3 regions of the Moritella sp. 24 genome follow, and region 1 is predicted to be linked to each of the others. Evidence: predicted binding sites of a transcription regulator. Region 1 holds the regulator's gene; each other region holds the start of a gene.

Region 1 (10,310 bases):
CAACAAAACCTACTTGCTTAATACCTAACTGAACAATAACTACATGTCCTAATCCACGATCACTACGACTAGTAGCTTGTGGTTCCATTTTGGTTAACCAATCATGTAAATAAAATAGTGGAATTGCTTTTTCTCTGACAATAATAGTCAGCTGATTATCAACTACATGGGTTTTATTTAAGTCCAAATGGAAGATTTCATTAACACTTGTCAGCGGTAAAGCAAAGATTTGCTTACCAACTTCAACCATCAATGTTGGTAGAATTGCCAATGTTAACGGCACTTTAATTTCAATCGTTGTACCAGTACCCAGTTTTGAGTCAATTGAAATTGTACCATTTAGCTGGCTGATACCCGTTTTAACCACATCCATCCCAACACCACGACCAGAAATATCTGATATCTGATCTTTGGTTGAGAAACCTGGAGCAAAAATAAGGTTATATGCTTCGTTATCTGAGATCCGAGCTGCTGAATCAGCATCAAGTACCCCACGTTTAACCGCAATTTGTTTTAATCGTTCGGCGTCCATACCCGCACCATCATCTACAATTTTAAGACGAATATGATCGCCTTCTTGCGATGCGGATAAAGTAATTTTACCTTGGCGTGGCTTGCCATTTTTTGCACGTATCTCTGGCATTTCAATACCGTGATCAACCGAGTTTCTCACTAAATGCACAAGAGGATCAGCAAGAGCTTCCACCAAGTTCTTATCTAAATCGGTTTCTTCACCAATCATTTCAAGATTAATATCTTTTGATAAACTACGCGCTAAATCACGTACAACACGAGGGAAACGACCAAACACTTTTTTGATTGGTTGCATACGCGTTTTCATTACCGCGCCTTGTAAATCAGCAGTAACAACATCAAGATTAGACACGGCTTTCGTCATGTCTTCGTCATTACTTGAAATACCTAAACTGACTAAGCGATTACGAACAAGTACTAGCTCACCAACCATATTCATGATTTCATCAAGCGTTCGCGTATCAACACGTACTGTTGAATCAGCCTGTGGTTTCGCTTTTTTCTCTACTTTAGCGGCAGGCGCTGCTTTCGCAACGGGTGCTACGATTGCTGTTGCAGTAGCCGTTTCAGAGTGAGCGACTGGAGCTAACGCGACAGGCTCAGCTGCACTAACAACACTTTTTACTGTCGTCGCAGCACTTGGCGCATTACCTTTACCGTATAATTCATCAAGTAAATTTTCAAAGTCATCATCATTAATATCACCACTGCTCGACGCTACAGATGTAGCGGCAACAGGTGTCGGTGCTGGTGCAGGTGCTTCAGTAATAGAAACACCGTGTTGACCCACACCATGTAGTTCATCAAGTAACTTTTCAAATTCGTCATCAGTAAAATCAGCATTTGAACTTGCCGGAACACTTGTCGAAACAACCGGAGTTGGCGCAGGTGCTGCAGTCTTAGTGACTGTTGGCGCACTGCCTTTTCCATGTAATTCATCAAGTAACTGTTCAAACTCTAGCTCTGACATGCCATCGATTTCAGTGCTATCACTCGCAGCAGGAGTCTTAGCAACGACAGGTTCAGGAATTGCTTCAACAACAGTTTCTAGCACTGCAACTGGAGCAACTTCAGGTTGAGTAAGCAAATGAAGTTGATGGATTAACGCAGGATCTGCTGCCGTTAATGGCTCTCTCTGTTGGATCAGTACAAACATTTCGTTTACACAATCCAATGATTTAAGAATCACATCCATCAGTTCTGGAGTAACGGCTCTTAAGCCATTACGCAGGCTATCAAACACATTTTCTGCACCATGGCAGATATCAACCAGTTCTGATAATGCTAAAAATCCAGCGCCACCTTTAACTGTATGGAATCCTCTAAAAATTGCATTAAGCAACTCCGAGTCTTCTGGACTTTTTTCTAAATCAACGAGTTGTTCAGAGAGTTGCTCTAGAATTTCAGATGCTTCTATCAAAAAGTCCTGTAGAATATCTTCATCAACATCAAAGCTCATCAATATCTCCCTTAAAATCCTAAACTTGACAGTAAATCATCAACATCATTTTGGCCGTCTAATACATCAACACGTTCACTCGCATTCATGATTGGACCTTCGGCCTCGATACCATTTATTTCTTTAACTGGTTCATTGACTTTATTCAGTGGCTTTGAAACCTCACCAAACATAGTTAACATTTCGACCAGTTTAACTTCTACTTCTTGCACCAAGTTAATCACACGACGGATCATTTGACCTGTCAAATCTTGAAAATCTTGAGCCATTAAAATTTCAGTTAAATACTGTCTTAGACTATCGGCATCAGATACTGAAACTTGAAGAAAATCATCCAATAATTTACAAAGTTCTTTAAATTGGCCTAGTTGTAGATCACGACTCATCAAACTCTTCCAGCTCGGTAGCACTTGCTGGATACGATCATTAAAACTATCTGCAATTGGTAAGCAAGCTTCCACAGCGTCCATTGTTCTGTTCGCTGCTTTATCTGTCATCTCAATAACGTAATTCAATCGTTCTCGAGCATCAGGAAACTCATCTTTTGCTAAGCTTTCAATACGCGTATCTAATTGGAAATCGTTTAATGAATCATGCAATTGGCGTGTTAATACGCCAACTTTTTCAAATAGAGCTTCTGAATCTGCATTTTGGATGTTGATAATTATGTCATTGGCCATTTCAATCTGACCACACTCGAGTAGTGTGACCAGTTCTTTGGCTTTCTCTAACGAAATCAACGATTCTTGTTGTTCACTCATGCGCATCCTTGCTTATTGAATTCTTTCGAAGATTTTCTCTAATTTTTCTTTTAGTGTTGCAGCAGTAAACGGTTTTATAATATAGCCATTCACGCCAGATTGAGCCGCTTCAATAATTTGTTCGCGTTTCGCTTCTGCTGTTACCATTAATACTGGGATATGACATAGTGCTTGATCCTTACGAATCTCTTTAAGCAAATCAATACCTTGCATTCCAGGCATGTTCCAGTCAGTTACAACAAAGTCATAATCGCCGTTTTTTAGCATTGGAAGTGCGGTATTACCGTCATCGGCTTCAAATGTATTATTAAAACCAAGATCACGCAGTAAGTTTTTAATGATACGTCTCATCGTAGAAAAATCGTCAACAATAAGAATTTTAATTTGCTTTTTCAAGTTGTTCTCCAAAATAAGTAATTACAATATTTACAGTCCCTGATTCCCATAAATATATTACTTCAATATCCAGGTACTAGAAATACGGTACCAATTAAACTTAATCATCCAACCAAGCGTGCATACGCGCTTTCACTCGATGCATTGCTTGACTGTGAATTTGACTCACTCGAGATTCACTGACACTAAGCACTTCCCCGATCTCTCTTAGGTTTAACTCTTCATCGTAATAAAGTGATAAAACTAAGCTTTCTCTTTCTGGTAATGTCTTAATGCAGTTTGCTAGTGCTTGCTGAAAACGTTGTTCAGAAAAGTCAGAACAAGGGGTACTTGATTTACCTTCATAAACTGAATAAGCATCTTCATTACTCGCCGTCAAATCTTCGACCGCCAATATATGCCCACTGTTAACATCCATCAACATACTATGGTAGTCAGTAAGGCTTACGCCTAATTCTTCAGCGACATCCGTATCTTTTGCATCCGTGCCAGTCCGTTTTTCAATCCGATCAATGGCTGCTGCAATATCGCGCCCATTTTTATGAACCGACCTTGGAACCCAGTCTCCGCGTCTCATTTCATCAATCATTGAGCCGCGAATACGAATACCAGCATACGTTTCAAAACTAGCGCCTTTAGAACCATCGAAATTACGTGCAGCATCCAGTAATCCAATCATACCCGATTGGATTAAATCATCTAACTGAACACTCGGCGGCAAACGCAGTAATAAGTGGTGAGCGATTCGTTTTACTAAAAAACCGAATTGCTCAACAGCATTACTCTGTTGCGACTGGATGTTACTGTAAGCGGATGCTTTATTCACTTCAATCTTCTACCCTAGCTTTGTTCTCAAACAAGTTCTCAATGAAAAACTCAAGATGACCACCGACTTTATTCGGTACAGGCCAAGTTGCAGCTTTACTTGCCAACGCTCTAAACGCAAGTGAGGCAGGTGCTTTTGGAAATGCATCTACAACTACTTTTTGCTTACGAACGGATTGACGAACACTGTTATCAAACGGAATACAAGCAACAAGCTCTAATGTTGCATCTAAGAATCGATCCGTTACACGTGTCAATTTAGTAAATAATTCTTGGCCTTCACGTAAACTGCGCACCATATTAGCCACAATTTTAAAACGGTGAACACCGTGTTCTTTTGATAGTAATTTAATTAATGCATATGCATCCGTAATAGATGTTGGTTCATCACACACCACCATTAGGATATCTTGCGATGCACGGCAAAAACTTAATACCATGTCTGAAATACCAGCTGCGGTATCAACCAAAAGTACATCAATTGGTGTTTTCAATTCTGCAAACGCGCGTATTAAGCCTGCGTGCTCTTGCACTGACAACTCAACCATCGAACGAGTACCCGATGTAGCGGGCGCAATTAAGATCCCATTTGGGCCCTCAATTAAAATATCATCCAATGTACACTCACCAGAAATAACGTGAGAAATATTTTTATGTACGCGTAAGCCGAGTAAAACATCGACATTTGCCAATCCAAGATCGGCATCTAAAACCATAACTCGCTTGCCCTGAGCCGCGAGAGATACCGCCATATTTAGTGTTACGTTAGTTTTACCTACGCCACCTTTACCACCTGAGACGGCAATAACTTTAACTTTTTTGTTATTACTCATTTGTCTTAGACCACTTGCTTGATCGAAAAAAATATTTTTATTCATTACTATTTATCATCGCCTAACCAAAAATGCGTATCGTTTTGTTCTTCTAGCGTATCTCTATTGAGTACAGCTCGAACTAATTGCTGTGCATTGGCTGAATCTATATCTTCAGGAACCCTTTGCCCATTGGTAATATATGCAATCGGTAGTTCGTGCTGTATTAATACACTTAAAATCTCACCGAGACTTAAACTTTCATCCACTTTACTTAAAATGCAACCCGATAACGGGATATGATGAAAGTGCTCTAATGTTTCTTGTACAACCCTACGCTGTGCGGTCGCCGGAACAACTAAATAGTTACGAATCACGACTTTTTCATTATTAACTAATGTATCGAGCTGTTCAGATAAGCGTTTATCACGCTGACCCATACCAGCAGTGTCAATTAACACTAAACGTTTGCTTCTTAATTGATACAAGTATTGTGCCAACTCTGCTTCATCACGGGCAACCTTAACAGTACAGCCCATAATACGGCCATAAGTGGCTAATTGTTCGTGAGCACCAATACGATATGTATCAGTGGTAATCAATGCGACGTTATCAGAACCATGTAACATGGCAAATTTTGCCGCTAATTTGGCGATTGTTGTCGTTTTACCAACCCCTGTAGGGCCAACTAATGCAACAGCACCACCTTTACTTAAAATATCATCTTGCGCAATTAATACATTATCCGTTAATAGCGCTTGTATTTGATCCCAAGCCGACTCAATCGAACAGTCTTCAGCCACACAGTTAGCTAACTGGTCAGCAACGACTTCTGTAAAGCCTATTTTGACCAAATGCTTGATCAACATAGCACGTATAGGTTCGTTACGTTCAACTTCCTGCCACTGTAATCCTGATACTTGGTGTTCAAGCAACTTTCGTATAGAGGCTAACTCGGCCTTCATCGCACTAATGTCTTGCTGGTTATCCGCTTTAGCAGGTGCCGCTTCAAATTGTTTATAACCACTTTGCTGTGGTTTACGTGCCATACCATCACGCATTTCATTTTGTTCAGCTAATGTAGCTGGCGCAGCACTAGGACGCTCAGCAAAGCGGCGTGCAACCGGTTTCTTTAAGAAGCTGGTATCCCAATTATTGGATTCGCTGGCATTGTCATCACTGCCTATTGCTTGTGACATTTGCTGTTGGTGTTCTTGCTGGCGTGCTAATAAACTGGCTAGTGAGTCATTAGGCGCGGTCTTTTTCTCTGATTCAGTCGGTGCTGATGGTTCATTCTTCATTAGCTTCTTAAAGCTAAATTTTGATGCCGATAAATTGACGGAATCTTCAGAAAGTTGACGCTCTGTTTTATTTGTTACCTGTTGAGGTTCACTCGGTTTGTCTGTTGCAGCGGGTTTGCTTTCGGAGAAATCCACAGCAGCAACAATTTCAATACCACCGGTAACCTTTTTGTTAGACATAATAACAGCGTCTGGGCCAAGAACCTCTTTGACTTCAGCCAATGCCGCTCGCATATCTTTGGCAAAAAAGCGCTTTATTTTCAACTTATCATCCTTAGTTCAGTTCGCTACTTTAATTTATTTTATTAACACGTTATTGACCAACAACACTGACAATTCGAATCTGTTTATCATCAGGTACTTCTTGATATGATAATACGCGTAATGACGGTATTGAGTATTTCACAAATTTCGCCAATGTCGATCTTAGTACACCAGAGGTAAGTAATATCGCTGGTTGTCCTGCTAATTCTTGGTTTTGTGCTACCTCAGTGAGTGAGGACTGCATACGTTCTGCTAAACCAGGTTCAATACCAGCACCGTCACTCCCCGCAGCTTGTAAAGACTGATGTAATATTTGCTCTAATTCCGGCGCTAGCGTCACTACAGGTAGTTCACTATCGATACCATTAATGTCTTGTACAATCATTCGACGTAAGCTCACTCGACACGCCGAAATTAATACTTCAGGGTCTTGTGTCTTAGTACCATATTCCGCCATCGTTTCAACAATCGTACGAATATCTCGAATCGGTACATTGTCGTTAAGTAGGCCTTGTAGTACTTTAACCACGATACCCAGTGGTAAAATTTCAGGGACTAAACTCTCAACAAGTTTGGGATGGGTTTTCGCTAACACATCCAATAAATTCTGTACTTCTTCATAACCGAGCAGTTGCGCTGCATTATTTAGGAGCAGCTGACTTAAGTGTGTCGCAACAACCGTGGCAGAGTCAACAGCTGTATAACCTAGGGTTTGCGCTTGATCACGCTGTTGAGGGTTTATCCACAAAGCAGGCAAACCAAAAGCAGGGTCAATGGTTGCAATACCATCTATCTTGCCGTAAACCTGACCAGGGTTAATCGCGAGCTCTTTATCATGGAAGATTTCGATTTCACCATTTGATACCCCCATAATGTTAATACTATAACAGTTTGGCGGTAATTCGAGGTTATCTCGAATATGCACAGCTGGTACCAAAAAACCTAATTCTTGAGATAGCTTCTTACGCACACCCTTAATTCGATTTAATAGCTCACCACCTTGGCTTTTATCAACCAGCGGAATTAAGCGATAACCAACTTCTAAACCAATAGTATCGACAGGCTTAACATCATCCCAATCAAGGTCTTTTTGATCATTTAAATTAGCTTCAATTGCAGCATCTTCAGGCACCAAGCTTTTCTCTTCTGCAGCTTTAGCTTGTTTCTTCATTAACCACCAAGCCCAGACACCTGTAATCACACCAAAACCAATAAAGGCAAGGTGTGGCATACCAGGTACTAACCCCATCACGGTCATAATAGCTGCAACCACAGCAAGCGCTTTCGGGTTCGCCACCATTTGGCTACTGACTTGCGTACCCAATTTTTCATCTTTATTCTGACGAGTAACAATAATCGCAGCAGCAATAGATAAAAGTAATGATGGGATTTGCGCAACCAGTCCGTCACCGATGGTCAATAATGTATAAATTCGACTGGCTTCAGAGAAACTAAGATCGTGTTGCATTATACCGATGATTAAACCACCGATAATATTAATAAATAAAATCAATAAACCCGCAACGGCATCACCTTTTACGAATTTACTTGCACCATCCATCGAACCATAAAAATCAGCCTCTTGCGTCACATCTTCACGACGCTGCTTTGCTTGTTCTTGATCAATAATACCGGCATTCAAATCCGCATCGATGGCCATTTGTTTACCCGGCATCGCATCAAGCGTAAAACGTGCACTTACTTCCGAAATACGTCCCGCACCTTTAGTCACTACGGCAAAGTTAATAATCATCAAGATCATAAACACGATAAGACCAACCGCCAAATTCCCGCCGATCACCACAGAACCAAAAGCATCAATAACCTGTCCGGCGGCATCACCACCATTGTGACCTTCTAAAAGCACGACACGCGTTGACGCTACATTAAGCGCTAAACGTAACAAGGTTGCGATTAACAGTACGGTTGGAAAGGCTGCAAATTCAAGCGGTCGATTGACGTATACAGAAACCAGTAAAACTAATAAAGACAAGGCGATATTAAAAGAAAAGAAGACATCCAAGAGGAAGGCTGGCATGGGTAATACAACCATGCCTAATGTAGCTAACACAATAATCGGGGTGCCAATATTCTCTAGCGCTATGGCTCTTTTACCCCAGATTTTGGATATGTTAGTTGCTACTTGCATTTGATGACCTCAGAAAATTATGCTCGATAGTATAAAGCAATAATCATACCTAAGGCAAAAGCATTAAGTGCTAGAGTCCACAAATGATACTAATATTTCAGGTCTTCAGGGATATCCATAGTTTTTGGTAATGGTTTCGGTCGATTGCCCTTACGCTGCTTAAATTGGTCAAGCTGATAAACATAGGCGAGTATCTGCGCAACAGCGATAAATAAGCCTTCAGGTATAGGTTCATCTATCTCTGTTGTATGATAAATCGCACGCGTTAAGGCGGCAGATTCTAAGATCGGTACCTTGTGTTCTTTCGCCATATCTCGAATACGAAATGCAGCTTGATCAACACCTTTGGCAACAACCTTTGGCGCAGCATTACCGGATTTCTCATATTTTAACGCCACAGAATAGTGCGTCGGGTTGGTAATAATAACATCGGCATCGGGAATATTACTCATCATTCGACGTTGTGATACCTCCATCTGCATCTGCCTAATCTTACCTTTAAGCTGTGGGTTACCATTCACATCTTTCATTTCATCTTTCACTTCTTGCTTGGTCATGCGTAATTCTTTTGCATGTTTCCAATATTGATACGGCACATCAATCGCGACAATAATAATTAAAGAGGCGCATAACCAAATAAAAACATCGGCCAAAAAGTTAAGTGATTCAATCACAGAAATATGCAGCGGCTGTAAACTGAATTCCATGATCTTTAAAAATTGAGTTTTTAACACAAACACTGCAATAGTCACAACAACTGCAACCTTGGCAATTGATTTAATCAATTCCACCATGGCCTGTGGCCCCAGCATTCTTTTTAGGCCCGCTTTCGGTGACATTTTTGATGCTTTAGGACGAATAGATTCACCACTGAATACCACGCCCCCCATCATAATATTACCAAGGATACCCGCGATAAAACCAATGATCATGATACCAAATAGTGGCCACATTAATGGTTTAACACTGGTTCCAACGATCTCAAGTAACGCTTCAGGGCTGAATATTTCTTCACGGCTAAGTTCGAACAATCGGCTCATGTTGCTCACAAGCGCACGTGCTAAGGCATCACCAAAAGCAAGAAAAGCTGCACCACTCGCGGTTAAAACTAAGGTCGTCGCAAGTTCTTTTGAACGTACTACCTGACCTTTTTCTCTGGCTTGGGAGAGTTTTTTCTCGGTGGCGTCTTCGGTTTGTTCTTGTCCGTCTTTTTCAGCCATGAGGAAGCACCTTTACCCTAATGTTGTGGAGGAGGTTAATACGCGCAAGCATTATTGAGTAATGAACAAACCAGTTCACCGGCTCGTTGCCATTGTGCATTAAAATGAAAGACAAAGCTTTTTAATGACAAATAGATAATAAATAAACCCGCGACCATACCAACCGAGAAGCCTAAGCTGAACACGTTTAATTGAGGTGCAGCCTTGGTCATAACACCAAATGAAAAGTTAATCACCAGCATAGCAACAACGGCTGATAGTGACATACTCAACGCCGCAGCCATCATCACTGATAACCATCCGGCAATCTCATAATACTGCACAGCAACTAAGCCAGATGCAGATACAGGTAATGTTTCAAAAGACTTCACTACCGTTTCGATCATAAATAAATGACCATTAACGGAGAGGTAAACCAGCGTGCCTAATAGAATATAGATTTGACCAATCACAGGTGATGTCTGCCCTGAGGAAGGATCAGCCATAGAAGCAAAACCTAAGCTGGTTTGCATTGCAATGATTTGTCCGGCAACAACAAAAGTTTGAATGAGCATCACCGTGACAAAACCAACCGCAATGCCAATCAAAC
Region 2 (10,310 bases), 2.1 Mb from region 1:
TATGCCTATAGCTTCTATTATTCACGCGTCAGTTGCGAGGCAAATTTTAAACTTTTTGTCATTTGTGCAGAAATAGGACGTTTTTAACAATGAAAATACAAGATTGCTTTTAACGGCTAAACCTTTTCTTTTCATGCATTCGCTGAATATTAAACTCTTTTTTAAGTTCAGCTTTACGTTCTGCTTGTTGCTCTGATAGCGGGAAGTCTTCGAGTTCAGCCAATGTCTCCGAAATCTTCTTGGTTATTTCAGGCCAAGGTCGCTCAATTTTAGCCAGTAGCGCTAAGCATACTTGTATTTTGTTTAACGCTGCACCAGTATTGAGCGGTGCGATAGAGAGCGCCGTTTCAAAGTGTTTAAGTGCAACTTCAAGTTTGTTCTCGGTAAATGCTTCAATACCCAACTTATTGTGGTGTTTAAATTCAACTTCTTTACTGTCTTCCTTGCCACTGATGCAGGCAAGTAGTTTTTCACTGTGTTTATTATTGTGCTGGATGTAAGGTTCTAGCTTTTCGGCAAACTCAAACTCTTCGAGCTCAATGAGTAGGTTCGCGAGCTGTGGGCCCAGCCATTCAGGGGTTTCTTCTGGTTCTATCAGGTATGCTTCGTTACTCTTAAGTAACATGTGCTTGGCCTTAACCTGATTACCTTTTACATTGTGGATTGATGCTAAACTGTAGCCTTCAAGTGCTAATAGCTCATCTTCTTCAACGTACGGGTGTTGTTGAGAAGAACGGTGAAATAACCCACTGATTTCTTGTAATAATCGACCTTGTTTAAACTGATCTTCTTCGCTTTTTGCCACTAAGATGATCGCTTGTACATAATTAATTAAATGCTGAGGATCTTGATGTATCGTATTTTTTGTCTGCATCAAAATAGCGAAAAATGCTTCTTTGGCAATCGCGGGCATATTGGTATCAAGTGCGAGTTCAGCTAATAAGCCTTGGCGGTCTAACGATAAATGCGAGTGCTTGATTGCGCGTTGTACAATATCGAGGGCTTTTTCGCTATCACCACCATCTCTAAAGCAATGTGCTAACCAGTCATAACCTTCTAATAGCATTGGCGTATATTTAACGATATCAGAGAGTAGTGGTATTGCTTGTTGGTAGTTTTTTTCTAGGTAGTAAACACGCCCAAGCAGTAGTTGTGCTTGAGTATGTGGATGATCTTCAATAAAGTCTTCTAAGATAATACGCGCGTCGGCATATTTTTCTTTTTCAATTAATAGCTCAGCTTTAAACAAACGACAAAAATTACGATAGCGTGCAGAATAGATGATAGCGTTATCACACTCGTCCATTGTTTGCGTAAAATCGTTGTCTTTGATCGCTTGATAGATAGGTAAAAGCGCTTCTTTTTTATTAAAGGCTTTTTGAATGCGTAAATTTAATTCATTTTGCGAAAATGGTTTCATCAAATAATCATCAGGACTCATTTGAATTGCACTTAATACAATCGCTTTAGAGTTATCACCCGTCACTAAGAAAAATACCGTGTGAATAGGCAATAGATTATTGACTTTTAATGCTTCGAATAACTGACGACCATTAAGACCTGAGCCAAGGTTGTAGTCAACGAGAAGTAAGTCGTAGCTATCATTTCGACACAGCTTTAATGCATCTTCAGCACTACCCACATGCGTAACATCTTTCGCACCAAAGTTAAGTAACATGGTTTTGAGCATGATCTGAAAAGCACGTTGGTCATCCACAATGAGTACGCGTTTATTTCGATAGTCAAAATTCTGATTCATGTTTATTCAATACTCAAAGGTGATGGATAGTTTAGTCACTCACTATTTATGCTAGCCACAATAGCAGGTATGCATAAAGCTGTCTTAAGAGGTGCTTATTTTTGTTGGCTAGCACTGTTAACTGGATATTTTTTGTGCGAATAATCGTGGATTTTAAATCATTGATATAAACGAAAAATAAGTAAAAAAAAGATACCTATAAAATACTTTATGGTTATCATTGGTTGAATTATAATGCCTTAATTATGGGATTTAATCATGATAAACGCAGTGTTTAATCAAAAATAAAGGTATGTATGAGGTTTAGGGATAAAGGGTTTACGCTTATTGAGATGGCGGTTGTTATTGTGATCCTGGCGATTATGTCGGCAGTTGCTGTACCTAAGTTCATTGACGTTTCGAGTGACGCTAAAAAAGCTAAGATTGCCAGTGTGGCTGCTGATTTACGTATCGCCATTGATTTGATTTATTATAAGTCTGTGATTTTGGGTGTAGAGGATAAATGCTACGACACAAAAGCGGACAATGACAATATTGTAGATAAAGATCAGTCTGCGAAAGTTGAAGGTTATTTTACGTGTAAGGGTTATCCTATCGCTTATCAAGACGCCATGAAACAGCTACTTAATTTGGGTGATGAGTTTACCGTGACCAATGCAAGTAGGGCTTATGATGATGAACTTCACCGTGTATTAGTGATTGCTATCGGTGATTCGTATACATATAAAGAAAATGGAACGGGAGATTATTGCCAAGTACTTTACCAGCCATACAGTGTGAATCAAATTATTCTTTTTGATAGTAGCTGCTAGGTTGTATGAACATTGAAGATAATATAAAGGGCGACGTATTCGTCCTTTTTAATCTCGTTATTTCACATGTAGGTAATGATGAAACGAAGAAATAAATAAGAATGAGTAATACATTATTTGATAAGGGTATTAATTATTCTATTACAAAGACAAAGAATAAATAGGGTAGTTAGGTAATAAGAACTGGAAGTATAAAAAAGAAGGTATTATCAGAAGAGTTAGAGAGTGGTGGAGGGAGAAGGATTCGAACCTTCGAAGGCTGAGCCGTCAGATTTACAGTCTGATCCCTTTGGCCACTCGGGAACCCCTCCACATTTTCTCTATTTTTTCATCTATTGCTAGATGTTATTTTACCCTGATGACTGTGATTATATTGGCCACAATATAAAATCAACAAAGTAGAATGATGGTGGAGGGAGAAGGATTCGAACCTTCGAAGGCTGAGCCGTCAGATTTACAGTCTGATCCCTTTGGCCACTCGGGAACCCCTCCACGTAATGCTTTTTTCATCTACTCGCATTGGTAGATGTTGTATCGCTTTGATGATTCATTCAAATTATTCGTTTAGGAATAAATAAAATCAGCAAAACTAAATGATGGTGGAGGGAGAAGGATTCGAACCTTCGAAGGCTGAGCCGTCAGATTTACAGTCTGATCCCTTTGGCCACTCGGGAACCCCTCCACGTAATGCTTTTTCATCTACTCGCATTGGTAGATGTTGTATTCACTTTAATGATTATAATAAGTATCATTGGCCACAATGTACAAATTAATTTAACTAATCAGTAAAGCTAAATGATGGTGGAGGGAGAAGGATTCGAACCTTCGAAGGCTGAGCCGTCAGATTTACAGTCTGATCCCTTTGGCCACTCGGGAACCCCTCCACGTAATGCTTTTTCATCTACTCGCATTGGTAGATGTTGTATTCACTTTAATGATTATAATAAGTATCATTGGCCACAATGTACGAATTAATTTAACTAATCAGTAAAGCTAAATGATGGTGGAGGGAGAAGGATTCGAACCTTCGAAGGCTGAGCCGTCAGATTTACAGTCTGATCCCTTTGGCCACTCGGGAACCCCTCCACGTAATGCTTTTTTCATCTACTCGCAATGGTAGATGTTGTATCATGTCGACATTTTTCATTTACATAAGTAATGATGCTATCAACATAATTTAAATATTGTGGTGGAGGGAGAAGGATTCGAACCTTCGAAGGCTGAGCCGTCAGATTTACAGTCTGATCCCTTTGGCCACTCGGGAACCCCTCCACAAGTACGGAACGGATAATATCAGAAAAAGTCTGTATGTGAATAAAAATTTCGAATAAACAGCTAAATATTTAGAAAAACAGGCCGATAACTTACTAGTTGATTATTTCGCGGCAAAATTTGGTTGTTCTGCGCGCAATATTGTTCAAGAGGTAACTTATTTACGTTCAATCGATACGACAACATGCCTTAATTGATGAGCTGCAACTCGGCCAACAATTAAATAAATGTACTTTAAATGGTGATAGAGCTAAATTTTCTCTGTTATTAAGTATGTTGTCATCTGATATATCAGATCAAAAACAGATCGAAGTGAAAGAAACTGTCGTTGATACGTCAGCGTATGATGCTGCGCGTATGGTCAGGTTAAATGAATATGCTGCAACGAATAACATGGCCGCAATGCGTTTAGAAATTTGCTTTGCATCTGAAGTCGGTGTTGATGTCGGAGATACTAAGTATGTTGCTGAGTCTGTATTACATAATAGTTCTCACCTATTACAGCAAAAATTAGCACACCAGTCTTTGATTAAACCAACGGCTAATGAGCTAGCGCAAGCTACTCAGCCCGAGCATTCCCTTCAAAATCCTGCATTACCATTTGAAAACCAATCAAGTACAGCCAGTTTATTAGATGTATTAAATAGTTATGACGCAGACAAGCCGCTCAAAATTACAGAATATAGCTAAAGATTGTTTTAAATATTTTTAAGATAGTACACAAGATAAGGCTAGATTGTTACACGGTGTTAACATATTATGACTTTATAGTAATAAACGTCAGGTTATAGGTAATACGCCATCGTATTTAATAAGCATTGTTCTGTTTATTGTCATTCATTTAACAGGTGAAAATCATGTCTGGTCTAAGTAGTTCTGTAGAAGCAGAAGGCAAGTCAGGCTCAATGGCTCAAGACGATATCGTCTATGCGCATATCTTTGATGCCATTCTTGAACGACGTCTCCCTCCGGGAACAAAATTAAATGAAGAAGCACTGGGTGATATTTTTAGTGTGAGTCGCACTATTATACGTCGTGCTTTATTACGTTTATCACATGAACAAGTTGTTGTTATCCGCCCTAATCGTGGTGCGATTGTTGCGTCACCGTCTGTCGACGAAGCAAAACAAGTGTTTATAGCACGGCATACATTAGAAGATGCGATCACCAAACTGGCAGTCGAGAATGCGACGGGTAAACAGATTTCTCATTTACGTAAGTTAATAGTAGAAGAAAATGAAGCGACGAAACAAGGTGATTTAGGTAAAGCGATTCGATTATCGGGTGAATTCCACCTCGAATTGGCAGCTATGTCAGGTAATGTCCCTTTATTTAACTTTCAACGTAGTCTGGTGTCATTAAGTTCGTTAATCATTGCGCAATATGAAGTTGCGACCAGTACACACTGTGTATTAGATGAACACAGTGGCTTGCTTGATGCGATTGAAGCGAAGGATACAGAGAAAGCCTGCTTATTAATGCGCGAACATTTAGCGCATATTGAATCCAAGTTAAATTTTAATGGTGAAACGGTGTCGAGTGATCTGCATGTTGTTTTTTCAAATGTGTTAAGTAAAAAGTAATAAGCTAAATAAATCAGGTCTATTATTTTATTCAATTGTATACAAACAATGCCAAATCCACAGTGATTTGGCATTTTTGTTTCTGCATTTTACAAAAGCAGAGTTAAATCTTATCAAAAATACTAATTCATAAATCAGCTCGTTAGAGCCTATTATTTAACATCTCAGCGAGGGCTTTCGCCATTATTCTACTTATTACTTACTGATCTATATTAAGTAATTCTCATTGTTATAGATATTTTTGTATTGTTTTTTCAGTTTTAGTGGCGCTTATAAATGGTTCTGATGATTAATGCCTTATTTAATTTTCACTATAATTGTATATATATCACCATAAAGATTGCATTAAATTGTGTCTCAATTGTTATTTTTATGTAACAATAAGTTGACTCTCGGGTCAGGATTTGATTTTAGAGACACGATTAATTATAAAAAAACACGAGCAATCAATGTCAATGTTACGGAATAACGCAGGAGGTACGACTTGATTAAGTTTCTACTTAACCAAAAGATGTGTCAGGTATCTGACCTTTCACCCAACACCACAGTACTTAATTTCTTACGCCAAGAAGAGGCGAAGAAAGGGACAAAAGAAGGTTGTGCATCAGGAGACTGCGGTGCTTGCACTGTTGTACTCGGTGATGTTGTCGATGGGCGGATCCGTTATACGTCGGTAAATGCGTGTATTACGTTTGTATCCGCTTTACACGGTAAGCAACTTATCACTGTCGAAGATTTGAAATCGAAAGATGGTTCGTTACATCAAGTGCAGCAAGCACTTGTCGATTTTAATGGTACGCAATGTGGTTATTGTACTCCTGGGTTTGTAATGTCGATGTTTGCGTTAAGCAAAAATACACCGTCAGCAGACAAGCACGCTATTTTTGAAGCATTAGCGGGTAACTTATGTCGTTGCACGGGTTATCGTTCGATTATTGATTCAGCATTGTCGTTAGCAGAGCAACCCCATGTGGTTGATGCATTCGAACGACTAGAGGCTGAAACCGTCGCAAAACTTAATACGATTGAGCGAAGCGGCACACAAGTATTAATAGGGGACGGTCAACAGGCTTATTCACCAGATAATATAGCTGACTTAGCTGCGCTACTAGTGAAGCACCCTGATGCACGAATTGTGGCGGGGGGGACTGATCTAGCATTAGAAGTAACACAGTTCCACCGTCCTATTAATACCTTGATCTCTGTTGGTCATGTGGCTGAGATGAAAGATATCTCTGTTACTGATACCCATATTGAAATTGGTGCCGCACGCAGTTTAACGGATAGCTATGGCACCTTAGCATTATACTTTCCTGACTTTGGTGACTTATTACATCGATTTGCGTCATTACAAGTCCGTAATCAAGGCACTATTGGTGGCAACATAGGTAACGCATCGCCGATTGGTGATACACCGCCAGCATTAATTGCACTTAATGCACAGGTTGAATTACGTTGTGGTAATGCTGTGCGCTTGATGGATTTAGAAGATTACTTTGTGGGCTATAAAGTGACAGCCCAAAAAGCAGCAGAGTTTATTACTAAAATTATTATTCCTTTACCGACCGAAGACCAAGTATTCCGTACGTATAAATTATCAAAACGTATTGATGATGATATTTCAGCGGTATTAGGTGCGTTTAACATTACCTTAAAAAATAATGTCGTGATGGATGTACGCCTTGCTTTTGGTGGGATGTCAGCAACACCTATGCGTGCTCAACATGCCGAGCAAATCTTGTTAGGAGCGCGATGGGAATATGAAAGTGTGGATGCAGCAATGCAAGCATTAGCAAAAGACTTCTCTCCATTATCAGATTTTCGTGCCAGTAAAGAATATCGTTCACTTGCAGCGAAGAACCTACTGAAGAAATTTTATTTAGAACAACAAAACACCACAATTGAAACGCGGGTAACGTCTTATGTCTAATCACAATAAAGTGCAATTATCACAGCCGCAATTGTTAGCACAAGTGAATCAGTCGATTAAAACGGGTGTCGGTAAAAATGTAAAGCATGACAGTGCGGGTATTCAGGTAACAGGCGAAGCTATTTATGTGGATGATCGCCTCGAATATCCCAATCAATTACATGTCTATGTGCGTATGAGCGATGTGGCACACGCCAACATCACCAAGATTGATCTCACGCCTTGTTATGAATTTGAGGGGGTTGAATTAGCGATTGAAGCTAAGGACGTACCTGGTGAGTTAGATATCGGGGCCATTTTACCTGGCGATCCATTATTGGCCGACGGTAAGGTTGAATACTTGGGTCAAGCAGTCATCGCTGTTGCGGCTAATTCGATGGAAATTGCACGTCAAGCTGCACAAGCCGCGATCATTGAATACGAAGAGCTACCCGCTATTTTGTGTGTTGAAGAAGCACTCGCAAAGAAAAGTTTTGTTACTGAGTCGCATCAACAAAAACGCGGTGATTCGGCAGCAGCCTTATCTGTTGCAACGCATATTTTAGAAGGCAGTATTCACATTGGTGGGCAAGAGCATTTCTATTTAGAAACGCAAGCCGCGTCAGTGATGCCAACTGAAGACGGTGGCATGATCGTGTATGCGTCCACGCAAAACCCAACCGAAGTGCAAAAACTCGTTGCTGAAGTGATAGGCGTACCGATGCACAAGGTTGTGATTGATATGCGTCGTATGGGTGGTGGCTTTGGTGGTAAAGAAACGCAAGCTGCAGGCCCCGCATGCTTATGTGCCGTATTTGCGAAGTTAACAGGACGACCAACTAAGATCCGTTTACCGCGTGTTGAAGATATGATGATGACAGGTAAGCGCCATCCCTTCTTTAACCAATACAAAGTTGGCTTTAATGATGATGGCCAAATCAACGGCATTGAAATTATCGTAGCGAGTAACTGTGGTTATTCACCGGATCTATCAAGCTCGATCACTGACCGTGCCATGTTCCATTCTGATAATGCCTACTATTTAGGTGATGCGACCATTACAGGCCATCGTTGTAAAACCAATACCGCATCAAACACTGCATTCCGTGGTTTTGGTGGCCCGCAAGGTATGATGACGATTGAACACATTATGGATGAAATTGCCGGAAAGCTAGGTAAAGATCCATTAGATGTACGTAAAGTGAATTTTTACGGTATCGACGAGCGTAATGTGACGCACTACTATCAAAAAGTAGAAGATAATTTTATTCATGATTTGGTTGCAGATCTTGAAGCGACAAGTGAGTATGCAGCACGTCGTAAAACAATTGATGAGTACAATAAAACCAGTCCAATTCTGAAAAAAGGTATCTCGTTAACCCCGGTTAAATTTGGTATATCATTTACAGCGACCTTCTTAAACCAAGCTGGTGCATTACTGCATGTTTATACCGATGGCAGTATGCAATTAAGCCACGGTGGTACTGAAATGGGGCAGGGGCTTAATACCAAGGTTGCGCAAATTGTTGCACAAGAGTTCCAAGTGGATATTGATAATATTCAAATCACCTCAGCGAATACCAGTAAAGTACCCAATACGTCACCGACAGCGGCATCGTCGGGTACCGATTTAAATGGTAAAGCGGCGCAAAATGCTGCTCGTACTATTAAGCAACGTCTGATTGATTTTTGTGTCGCCCACTTTGGTGTCACCGATGAAGAGGTTATTTTCAGTAATAATACCGTGACGATTCGTGAACAAATTATGACGTTTACCGATTTGATCCAACTCGCTTATTTTAATCAGATTTCTCTATCAAGTACTGGCTTCTATAAAACCCCTAAAATTTATTACGATCATGCGACCGCAAAGGGCCGCCCATTTTATTACTATGCTTATGGAGCATCGTGCTCTGAAGTTCTTATCGATACATTAACGGGTGAGTATAAAACCTTACGTGTGGATATTCTACATGATGTGGGCGCGTCACTAAACCCTGATATTGATATAGGCCAAATCGAAGGTGGTTTCATTCAAGGTATGGGTTGGTTAACAACCGAAGAACTGGTTTGGAATGATAAAGGTAAACTCGCGACGAATGGCCCTATGGGTTATAAGATCCCTGCGATTGCCGATACGCCAATTGATTTCAGAACGCATTTGGTTGAAAACCGCAGCAACCCAGAACAAACCGTCTATAACTCGAAAGCCGTTGGTGAACCACCGTTTATGCTGGGCATGTCTGTGTGGAGCGCATTACGAGATGCAGCCGCAAGTGTTGCAGAGCATCAATATGTACCGCATTTAGATACTCCTGCAACACCTGAACGGGTGCTATGGGCGGTGCAAGACGCTGAAAATTTTCAGCGTAGCGCGAACAAAGGTACAGCAGAAAACACGCGAATCACTGAGACTGAAATACTCAGCGAGACTGTTTAACGGCGTGTTTAGCGAGGAGGGATTATGATGTTTGAAGACAATTGGATTGATCCGCTTGCGGAGTTAAAGCAGCGTGGTGAAGTGTGTATCATGGTCACGGTACTTGAACATCATGGGTCGACTCCGCGTGATGCTGGAACCAAAATGTTGATCACACAAGATCAGCAATATGCGACGATTGGCGGCGGGCATTTAGAACATTTAGCCACGAAAATGGCGCGCGAGATGTTAGTTGATGGCACGGATAAATTAACCGTCGAGCGTTTTGATTTAGGTGCGAGACTCGGGCAATGCTGCGGTGGTAGCGCGACCTTGATGTTTGAACCGATAGGCCAGTCATTGCATCACTTGGTGGTATTTGGTGCTGGGCATGTGGCAAAGGCTTTGTTACATGTTGTAGCTACGTTGCCGTTTAGAGTAACTTGGATTGATGAGCGTGAAGACCAATTTCCAAATCAGTTACCTGATAATGTCACCAAGCTAGTCAGTGATGATCCAGTTGGTGATGTTCGTGATATGCCGAAAGACAGTTACT
Region 3 (10,310 bases), 130 kb from region 1:
TGATCACATAATGTCAATTGTTCAGCCCTAATCGCTTCGCTAGCGTCTGTAGATAAAGCGTCAATGTGAGCCATCAGTTCAACGTCAGTGACATCCATAATTAAGCACCACTTGCTTGCTTACGAATCGCTTCTGCTTTTTCTTTTTCTGCTTGAGGAATGTTCAGCCACGCATCTTTGATAGGCGTTACTAACGTCGTAATTTCATCCAACGGTTCTATTGACTGCTCTAATGATGCGTCGTTCAAGCGGAGTTGAATATAGCGGTAAAGCGCATCAAAATTTTCACCAATTTCAGGATGAACCTTATGATTAATACCATCAATCAATCCTGATGTGATATTAATTGATTTATTAATCGCTTTTGCTCTACCTTCAATATCCTTACGTAAAATACAGCCTTTTGCGACAGCAACAGAGTCTAACAATCCCTGTAACAACATAAAAATAACCTGGTGGTTATCTGCCGTAGAAATACCACTTTCACGACTAACTTGCTGATAACGTCTTATATTAGCTCTCATGCTTTTTACCTAACTATTAATGTATATAAATATCAAAAAATAATATCACTAGCCTAATACATTGCGAATATAATCACCGGTGGCATTATATCGTGTAACAGTATTATCTAAGGCCGTGTACTTTTTCCGTAATGTATTTTCAAATGATGAAATATGTTGATCTAATTTAATGCGATCATCTTCAATATCACGCAAGTTACCATTAAGCATATCCTGTTGCAGGGAAATCATGCCTCGATTGCCTAGGCTTTCACTCAACAATTTATTGACTTGCGCGGCAATACCATTATCCCCTGCAAAAAGTTTGCCAAGATCATCTAATGAGTTACTTACTGCATCATTTAAGCGCTGAGTTCCCGATTGACCACCATTTTTTCCAAATGGGCTAATGGATAACATACCGCCTTCTTCAAGAGATATACCTGCAGCATATAACGTATTTAGCCGCTTATTAGCGCCTTCAACTACACCACCGGAAATAGTTTGCAGCTGTTGCTTCACACTACGAGCTGTCGGATCTAACTTAAGAACCCCTGTTTCAGGGTTAGTCAAAACATTAATAGTATCCATCAAACTATTATAACTATCGACAAATCCATAAACCAGATCCTTGACAGCAGCATGATCAATCGCAGTAGAAAAGTTGGCTGGTTCATTAAGTTTCGTCAAACTATTGGCAGTGATCGTGACACCAGATACTGCGTGATTAAAGATATTGTTATCTTTGGTTATGATGTTGCCATCGACAGTAATGATTGCATCTGTGGCTTGCTGCCCAACCATGCTCGACGAAATTCGATTAAGACTTGAGTCAGAAGTAAATACAGTTAATCCATTTTCCTTACCGCTTTTATCTGAGGTATAAATGATTTTAGCGCCAACATCAGAGCTAATAACATTCGCACTAATACCGTAATTATCCGGAGCATCATTAATTTTCATCTGAATGTCTTGCAAGGTATCAGTCACATTGACATTAACTTGAAAAGTATTCTTACCCGCATCAAAATACAGCATACCTTGACCCGGTTTTGATTCTCTGTCTGGTAAGAAGTCTGACTCTAATCGCGCACCTTGAGCAAGTTGTTTAACTTCAACATCAAATGCCCCCTTTGGCACAACACCTTTGGTTTGAATCATAATGGGTAAAGCTGCAGTATCACCACTGGCATTAGCAGCCGTTTGATCGACCGTTCGCCCCTGATAACGAATATTCGTTTTACTCTGGAAAAAAGAATCGGTATTACCGAGTTGACCCGAGACTGACTTAAAATCGGCAAGCGCAGCCTTCAACGTGCCAACGCCAGATAGTTCCGTGGTTATTGCGACTTCTTTTTTATTCAGTCGCGTTTCTTTTGGCGTTTTTTCAGCGCTTACAAATGAGGTAATGATAGATTCAAGGTCTAAACCAGAGCCTGAACCAGCCATTGTTATACCAGCCATGCGTATCCTTAATTTTCATCTATAGATAATATAAGAGGCAAACAATTGCCTCTTATATTAAACATTCGACTATTTTATCACGCTATTTCAATCAGACCATCTCATCAAATAAGAGCCCTGAACTAGCTGATATATTATCCTGAAACTTTTCAATGTTAGCCGCCATCTTCAAGACAGCTTCTGACGGTAGTTCTTTCAGTATTTCACCGCTATCGGGATCCACTACCTTCACAACCATACGTCCTGTATCATCATGGACACTAAAATTTAACTTTTTATTATTAACATCAAAATGAGCTTGCAGCGTATCTTTTGCTTCAAGCAATTTTTGTTCCAGATCTATATTATCAGTAAGTTTAGGTGTAGATAGGTGTACTTCTTCAGATGAAGGGACTTCATTCTGTGAAATTAAAACGGCAGGATTCGTAATGACAGGTTCTTTTGTCATTACAGGGTCTGGATAAAAACGAATGCTCTTATTATCCACATTGTTATCAATGGACATGGTAGCCCCCAAAGACCAAAATGCCCCGCAAGGTGCAGGGCAAAAGTAAACCTAAACGATTATAGTAGTGATAAAGCGACTTGTGACGTTTGGTTAGCTTGGCTTAGCATAGAGCTTGCCGCTTGCTGCTGTACTTGAGTTTGTGCCAGTTTAGAAGATTCCTCAGCAAAGTCAGTATCAACAATACGAGATTTAGAGGCTGATACGTTTTCAGAAATATTAGTAATGTTACGGATGGTTGACGAAAAACGGTTTTGTTTCGCACCTAGTTCTGCACGAGTGTCTGTTACAACCGCTAATACAGAGTCTAATTTATCAATTGCAGCTTGTGCGCCACCAGCACTTGAAATCGTCACTGTACCAGTTAAACCAAGCGCAGTCGCGCCCATGTTTTGTGAAATTTTAAGGTTGATCGTTTGGCCAGCGTCGGCACCAACTTGAATATCTGCAGCATAACCGCCTGTTAGCAATTTCTCACCAGCAAATGTTGTATCTGTTGATACACGCGTAATCTCTTCTTTTAACTCACCAAACTCTTTATCTAGCGCTGAACGATCTGCATCACTATTTGAACCATTCGCAGATTGAATTGAAAGCACACGCATACGTTGTAACATATTCGTTGTTTCATCCAACGCGCCTTCTGCTGTTTGAGCAAGTGAAATACCATCATTAGCATTTCGAGCGCCTTGATTTAGACCATTTACTTGCGACTCTAAACGTGAGCCGATTTGTAAACCTGCAGCATCATCAGCAGCGCTATTAATACGCTTACCTGATGATAAGCGTTGAAAAGAAGTTTGTAAGTCATTCGTCGCATTCGTTAAGTTACGTTGTGAATTTAAAGATGCTACATTGGTATTTACATAAACAGCCATATTCGTCTCCTAAAAGAAATCCTGTAAAGGACTGCTGTGTATGTAAAATACAGCCCTTATAAATAATCAGTTTTTTGTATTGTTATAATCCTTATCGACATTAAAAAAGCATCCTTTAGAATTATTTTCCTTTTTTTCGTGCATATTTAACATGTTGAATTTAAAAAGATGTAATTAAAGATATATATCAACAACTTAAACAGATGTGCTTAATGTTACATTATATTAAAATGAGTACATAGATTGGCATTAGAAATGACTAATATAAATATAACAGTAAGTTACATTAAATTTATTATAATCAATATATTGAACGAAAATAAGAAGGGAATAATTAAGTGATCAGATTGTCGTAGGGTAACAATATTACCCAGGCCTTATCGGCCTGAATAACTGTCTAATAAGCTTAGAATAATAATTAGCCTTGTAACAATGACATCGCAACTTGAGATTGCTGATTCGCTTGGCTAAGCATAGTACTCGCCGCTTGTTGCGATACTTGGTTCTGAGCCAGTTTTGCTGATTCAGCAGCAAAGTCAGCATCCATAATACGCGATTTAGACGAAGATACATTCTCTGAAATATTAGATAAATTACGAATCGTCGATGAAAATCTATTTTGCTTCGCACCTAAATCTGCACGAGTTTCAGTCACAGTCGCTATCGCTGAGTCGATATTTGTAATAGCAAGTTGTGCTGTTGAAGCTTGTAAAATATCCGTACCTAGTGAGCCAACCCCTAAACCTGCCGCATTCATGTTCGTCGCAATTTTAACATTAATAATTTGGTTCGCATCAGGACCGATTTGAAAGTCTTGATCGAACGTTGCATTAAGTAAATCCATACCACCGAATGTCGTATCATCGGCAACGCGATTCAGCTCTTGCTGCAATTGACCAAACTCGTTATCAAGTGCAACACGATCCGCAGCACTATTTGACCCATTGGCAGACTGAATTGAAAGTACTCGCATACGCTGTAGCATGTTGGTGGTTTCGTCTAATGCGCCCTCTGCCGTTTGAGCAAGAGATATACCATCATTAGCATTTCGCGACGCTTGATTTAAGCCATTAATTTGAGATTCTAAACGAGAACCAATTTGTAGTCCTGCAGCATCATCCGCAGCAGAGTTAACACGCTTACCAGAAGACAGGCGCTCAAATGATGTTTGTAACGCATTTGTAGAGTTCGTCAAATTACGTTGTGAATTTAAAGATGCTACATTTGTATTTACATATAAGGCCACGGTATCTTCCTTTTGCTTGCTTCAAATTGGATAAGTTTATATACCTTAGATAAAGCAATCACTGTGCCAAATAAGACATCAAACTCAATAAAAACACAAGCCACTGTTTTTATTGAGTTTTAACTTATTTAAAAATAGTGCGATATAACTAACGCCATCATTAATAAGTATATTTAATCCTGCAGCCAAAATTTTGCCGTCATTTTGCCACCCTATAATATGCGACAACAAATAATTGTCAGCCCAGATAGCTAAGACAACATAAACGAAGCTAAAGTGGAGTGAAAATAGAATTCAATAAATCAGAAAGACTAACGTAAGACGATTAAATAAGGGATGAGCAAGAATAGAGATAAAGGTAAGGGATCGATAAGAATACTTTTACCTATACGCTTACATAGGACGTTCGCGATAAGGATATAGGTAAAAGCAATGTATTAGGCGGCCCCAAAGGGGCCAGAGGGAGCCCGCCCTCTTAGCCTAATAGCGACATAGCAACTTGTGATTGCTGGTTCGCTTGACTTAGCATCGTACTTGCTGCTTGTTGTGATACTTGGTTTTGCGCTAATTGTGCAGATTCAGCAGCAAAGTCAGCATCCATAATACGTGATTTAGATGCAGACACATTTTCAGCAATATTTGTTACGTTACGAATTGTTGATGAGAAGCGATTTTGTTTTGCACCTAGATCCGCTCTAACATCCGTTACCTGTGCAATCGCACTGTCTAAATCGGCGATCGCAGTTTGTGACGCACTTGCCGTAGCAATCGTCGCAGCAGCAATTGATAAGCCACCAGTCCCCATACTAGTCGCAATCGTAACATTAATCACTTGGTTCGCATCAGCACCAACCTGAAAATCATTATTAAACGATGAATCAAGTAGCGTCTCGCCACCAAATGTCGTGTCTTTTGCAACACGGTTAATCTCGTCTTTTAATTGACCAAATTCTTTATCTAATGCGGTACGGTCAGCGTCACTGTTTGAACCATTCGCAGATTGAATTGAAAGCACACGCATACGTTGTAGCATGTTGGTTGTTTCGTCTAGCGCACCTTCCGCTGTTTGCGCCATTGAGATACCATCATTAGCATTTCGAGCGCCTTGGTTTAAACCATTCACTTGTGCTTCTAAACGAGAACCAATTTGTAAACCAGCCGCGTCATCTGCTGCTGAGTTAACGCGTTTACCTGATGATAAACGTTCAAATGATGTTTGCAGATCATTTGTTGAATTCGTTAGATTACGTTGTGAGTTCAAAGACGCAACGTTAGTGTTTACATATATAGCCATTAGTTTTCCCTCTGTATATAACGCTATTAAATATTGGCAGTGCCAAAGTTAAAATTTAGTTAAGCGTAAAATCTGTCTATTTTATAGATATGTTTAAAATTGCAAATTATGTGCCAAATTAAGCAATCGAATTAAATAAGCTCAAGTTGTTGATTTTATTAAATGATTGATAACTCATCTCAAGTACATTCTGTTCTTTTGTTAGGTCTGTCATTGCCGCGGCAAGATCTGCCTCGGTAAGAATTGCCATCGCTTCTTGGTTAATCACTTTGAATGATTCATTCGATTCTGTAACACGTGTGATTGTATTATTACGTCCACCAATAGTTGACATGGTCGACATCACCGAGTATTTCGCATTTTCAATACCAACCTGCGCATCGGCCATACGTTCACGGAAATCCTCTTTAGATAATGACGTATCAACTAATGCTTCTTTTAAGGATTCAAGTGTGTCCAAAATATTGACATTTTTAGGCGGTGCTAAGGAAATGTCGACACTACCGGGGGCTCCACCAGTAGCTGTAATATTGACACCATTAAAACGAATGCCTTTTTCAGAGGTAAAATTACCACTTTGTAAAACAGTGTTCGTACTATCAAGAATTTCAAATGTATCGCTATTACCCGGAATTAACGGTGCAGTGATATTTAATTTGAACGTATTATTAGCCGGATTATTATGATCATAATTATTGGCATGGTAATTATCGTATTGCCCTTGATTCACGACTTCAGTCTGTGCCGCTGTCAGGTTACCGGTAAGGTTACTCGTATTCGCAGTTAACCGAGCTGGCGCAGATTCAAAAACACGCTTACCGTTATCACCACTACTGACGTAAACATTGGTCGCTATTTGAATGTCATTATCTTGTTCATTACCACGATAAGTATATTTACCTGTTTGGTCGTCCTTTACATATGTTTGTAAATGCGCAGACGTGCCAGAAAAGATAAAATCTCCATTCGCATTTTTACTATTTGTCAGGCTGAATACTTCTTTTTGTACTTGCCCTATTTCTAACGAAATAGCGTATCTATCTTGTGTATCAACCGCACCATTGAGCGCGCGAACAGAAAGTACTCGACCACGTTCCATCGCAGTATGTAAATTATTAAGCGTTGTTTCCTCTAAACCCAATGTGCCCTGAAGCATCAAGCCATTGGTTTGATATTGACTATTCTTTTTGATTTCATCATTCAAATAATTCGATTTCGCAATTTCAGCTGGTGCATCACCTGACGTTCTAAATTTTTCTTGCGATGTCACTTGCGAGTGCGCTGTATTTAAGCGCTTTTGCGTTTGCGACATATCCTGCATCGAGCGAGAGAAAATTTGATTATTGGTTAGTCTCATCGTTATTACCTCGCTGCATTCAGGATGGTGTCAAATATCTCTTGGGAAATACTGACGATTTGGGCGGATGCATTGTAAGCTTGCTCATAACGGACCATATTTGCCGCTTCTTCATCAAGGTTGACCCCTGATACACTTTCAATCCAATTTTGACTTTGCGTTAATTTAGCTTCATTCGCTGAAGCGTCAACACGTGCTGCACGAGTCTTATTACCAACCGTTGAGATTAAGGTGGAAATACCCTCTGCAAACGTCATTTGGTTTTCACCATTATTTTTATGATTTTTACGTAACTTATCGTCGTTCTCTAAACCTGCCAATTTTAAACCATTACTATTATCAGCAATGGAATTGAGGTTATAAGCCAATGTGAATGTCTCACCTGGAATAGGTTTACCATCCATTTTAATTTCATAACCGACACCCGGATTTAAAGGCGGTATCGCATTGGCAAATAAGTCCTGCCCATTTAACGCACCCGAGGTGGTTGCCAGATACGTACCATTGCCATCATAAATATCGAAGTCGCCCGCGTTATTAACAGCAACTTGCTGTGGCGCAGTTATATTCAAATCGTTATTAGAAAATGACAATGCAGGGTCTGATATTTCGGTAACAGTGAGTCGACTCATTGTCGTATTCGCTGCTCCGGTCTTAGTTTGTAAAATCGACGCTAAGGCAATATCTTCAGGCTCTGATCGTGTGACATCATAATCATTTAAGTTAAATAGTGTCGGTGCCATTAAGAACTTATCACCACTTTGAAAACCACCTGCGGCGGCGGTAAAGTCAATTTCAAAGCCATGATCAACGACTTCAACTGGTCCAGGATAAGCACCGTTAATCGCTAATGGACTAGTGCTACGCTCGCCATTTTTAATTTCATATATATCAAAAGTCAGTGGGCTGGTCATCGATACTTGGTATTCACTAGTGGTTAGCGAACTACCTTTCCCTGAAATCAATTGAGAAGTAATAACATGCGCAGGATTAGAATTGCCCGGATAGTCTTTTGCTTGCGTTGGTGGAATAGTATAAATATCTTTGCCCATCTCACCGTTAAGATCTAAACCCATTTTGTTCTGCGTATTAACTGCATCAGCAATACCAAGACTCAGCTGCCCAATTTCACGTAATGATGTATAAACAGTGTCATCACGAAATTCCAGTAGTGCACCAATGCGCCCGCCGAGCTCCACATTTTGTAATGGCATGGTATTTTTATCTATGCTTAAAACCAGTTCCATATTTCTTGGATCGGGTTCACCACCAACCGCTTGAAATTGGCTCACACTATTTTCCATCACCAGCGGCTGACCATTCAACAAATTAATTGAAATCGTTTTGTTGTCATTAGCAATTGTTGATATATCAACTTCTTTTGCTAATGCTTCTATCGCCACATCGCGCTGATCGAGTAATGCGCCTGACGCTCCTCGTGATGTATTTTCAGCAATCATTACCTGCTTATTAAAGCCTTGAACCTCTTTAATTAACGAGTTTAGTAATGCAGGTTTTTCTGCTATTTCACTGTTTGATGTTTTTGCCTGAGAATTTAATTGTTCACCGACATTACGAAAACTGGCTGCGAGTGTTTGAGCATCTGAAATCGCCAGTTGACGATTTGAAATAGAGGTTGGATCATCATTTGCTGTATGAAAAGATTCAAATAATTGTGATACACCTGACGCCATATTATTTGATTGATCAGAGAGCACTTGGTCGGTACGTGTTATTTCGGCAAGAAACTTATCTTTGTTACTAAAAGCACTGGTATCAATTAATAATTCAGCTTGTGCAAATTTATTAACTTCTCGACCTGTAATAGAACGAGCAAGCCCCATGCTATCTGTTTGCGAATTATGCTGGGTGCGTTGACGGCTATACCCATCAGTATTAACATTCGAGATGTTATTACCTGTAGTATTAAGCATTTGCTGATGTCCAAGAACACCAGAAGTACCTATTTGTAATAAATTAGCCATCAGATTACAGCTCCAACCATCAGTTCATCACTCCAAAATAAGATTATTTACACTTATTTTTACTTGTTCATGCTTTGCTAACACGACCTAATATCGCTTTACTTAAAGGCATCATGTTTCATGACACTTTGAATTTTTGCTGCATAGTTAGGATCCGTTGCATAACCTGCGTTCTGTAAACCATTCAAGAACTGTGCCGAATCTGCAGAATTACGCAACGCATCGCTGTAACGATCGCCAGATTGTAAAAAATCTGCAAAATCATTAAAGCTAGACTGAAAATCTTGGTAGCTTCTAAATTGATGTTTTTCACGCTTCGCGACACCGTCGGTAAACTCTAATGTACCGACACTAGCAGTAGGTCCTTCCCAGCGTTTATCCGCTTTAATATTAAATAAATTATGCGAACTATCACCTTTGTTATCCGTCGATACTTTTTTACCCCAGCCTGTTTCTAACGCGGCTTGAGCAAGTAATACATCTGGTGACACATTTAAACGTTTCGCCACTGAATCAGCAAAAGGCGCTAATGAAGCAACAAAGTCTGCAGGGCTATCAAATTGCATCTTACGAGCGGTTTCTGCTTTAGGTAATGCAGCAGCTTGTTTATCATCAGTGATGGGATTTCCATCTTCATCGATAGCTGGAACGGTAGTATTGTCTTTATCTTCAGTGATCTCTTTATTTGTCGCAGCAGAGGCATTTTCAGCCTTTATGTTCTGTAATGGATTCGTATCACCGTCCAACGACGACGCAGGCATGTAATTGCCGCTATTATTCGACAACTGTTTAACAATGACATCCGCCAAGCCCAGACTACCTGACTGACTCATATCAGCAGCCATCTGTTTATCTTGCATATCACGATAAAACTGGGTGTAGTTATTATTCATTGGGCTATCTGTTTCAAAGGCGGCATTGGCTTCACGCATACTTTTCATCAGCATATTGGTAAACAAAGATTCAAATTGTTTAGCCACGTCTTTCAATGCGGTTTCATCATTGTTTTGCGCACGTTTACGCAAAGAATCCAGATTTTGCGTATCTAAGACGTTACTGTTTACATTCGTTTTAAATGA

The links. The regulator FliA, encoded in region 1, starts transcription of late flagellar genes. The targets are predictions, from matches to a motif close to CTAAAGNTNNNNNNNNNNNNGCCGATA.
Region 2: HWV00_RS06205 (VC2046/SO_2500 family protein) is a predicted target of FliA. The motif match lies at 3,907-3,933, and genes of this name have one in related genera.
Region 3: HWV00_RS15980 (flagellin) is a predicted target of FliA. The motif match lies at 3,442-3,468, and genes of this name have one in related genera.

The regions. Positions count from the first base shown of each region.
Region 1 is NZ_CP056123.1:3,454,860-3,465,169, forward strand. It holds gene HWV00_RS15315 (chemotaxis protein CheA) at 1-1,993, opposite strand, end outside; gene HWV00_RS15320 (protein phosphatase CheZ) at 2,005-2,754, opposite strand; gene cheY (chemotaxis response regulator CheY) at 2,767-3,150, opposite strand; gene HWV00_RS15330 (RNA polymerase sigma factor FliA) at 3,251-3,976, opposite strand; gene HWV00_RS15335 (MinD/ParA family protein) at 3,978-4,853, opposite strand; gene flhF (flagellar biosynthesis protein FlhF) at 4,856-6,352, opposite strand; gene flhA (flagellar biosynthesis protein FlhA) at 6,402-8,501, opposite strand; gene flhB (flagellar biosynthesis protein FlhB) at 8,591-9,721, opposite strand; gene fliR (flagellar biosynthetic protein FliR) at 9,757-10,310, opposite strand, start outside.
Region 2 is NZ_CP056123.1:1,357,250-1,367,559, forward strand. It holds gene HWV00_RS06165 (response regulator) at 110-1,759, opposite strand; gene HWV00_RS06170 (type II secretion system protein) at 2,056-2,571, shown strand; tRNA gene HWV00_RS06175 (tRNA-Tyr) at 2,798-2,882, opposite strand; tRNA gene HWV00_RS06180 (tRNA-Tyr) at 2,979-3,063, opposite strand; tRNA gene HWV00_RS06185 (tRNA-Tyr) at 3,169-3,253, opposite strand; tRNA gene HWV00_RS06190 (tRNA-Tyr) at 3,371-3,455, opposite strand; tRNA gene HWV00_RS06195 (tRNA-Tyr) at 3,573-3,657, opposite strand; tRNA gene HWV00_RS06200 (tRNA-Tyr) at 3,759-3,843, opposite strand; gene HWV00_RS06205 (VC2046/SO_2500 family protein) at 4,045-4,533, shown strand; gene HWV00_RS06210 (GntR family transcriptional regulator) at 4,701-5,426, shown strand; gene xdhA (xanthine dehydrogenase small subunit) at 5,938-7,356, shown strand; gene xdhB (xanthine dehydrogenase molybdopterin binding subunit) at 7,349-9,775, shown strand; gene xdhC (xanthine dehydrogenase accessory protein XdhC) at 9,800-10,310, shown strand, end outside.
Region 3 is NZ_CP056123.1:3,584,807-3,595,116, forward strand. It holds gene HWV00_RS15960 (hypothetical protein) at 1-98, opposite strand, end outside; gene fliS (flagellar export chaperone FliS) at 101-523, opposite strand; gene fliD (flagellar filament capping protein FliD) at 572-1,966, opposite strand; gene HWV00_RS15975 (flagellar protein FlaG) at 2,058-2,471, opposite strand; gene HWV00_RS15980 (flagellin) at 2,531-3,349, opposite strand; gene HWV00_RS15985 (flagellin) at 3,768-4,595, opposite strand; gene HWV00_RS15990 (flagellin) at 5,071-5,889, opposite strand; gene flgL (flagellar hook-associated protein FlgL) at 6,008-7,246, opposite strand; gene HWV00_RS16000 (flagellar basal body rod C-terminal domain-containing protein) at 7,252-9,231, opposite strand; gene flgJ (flagellar assembly peptidoglycan hydrolase FlgJ) at 9,330-10,310, opposite strand, start outside.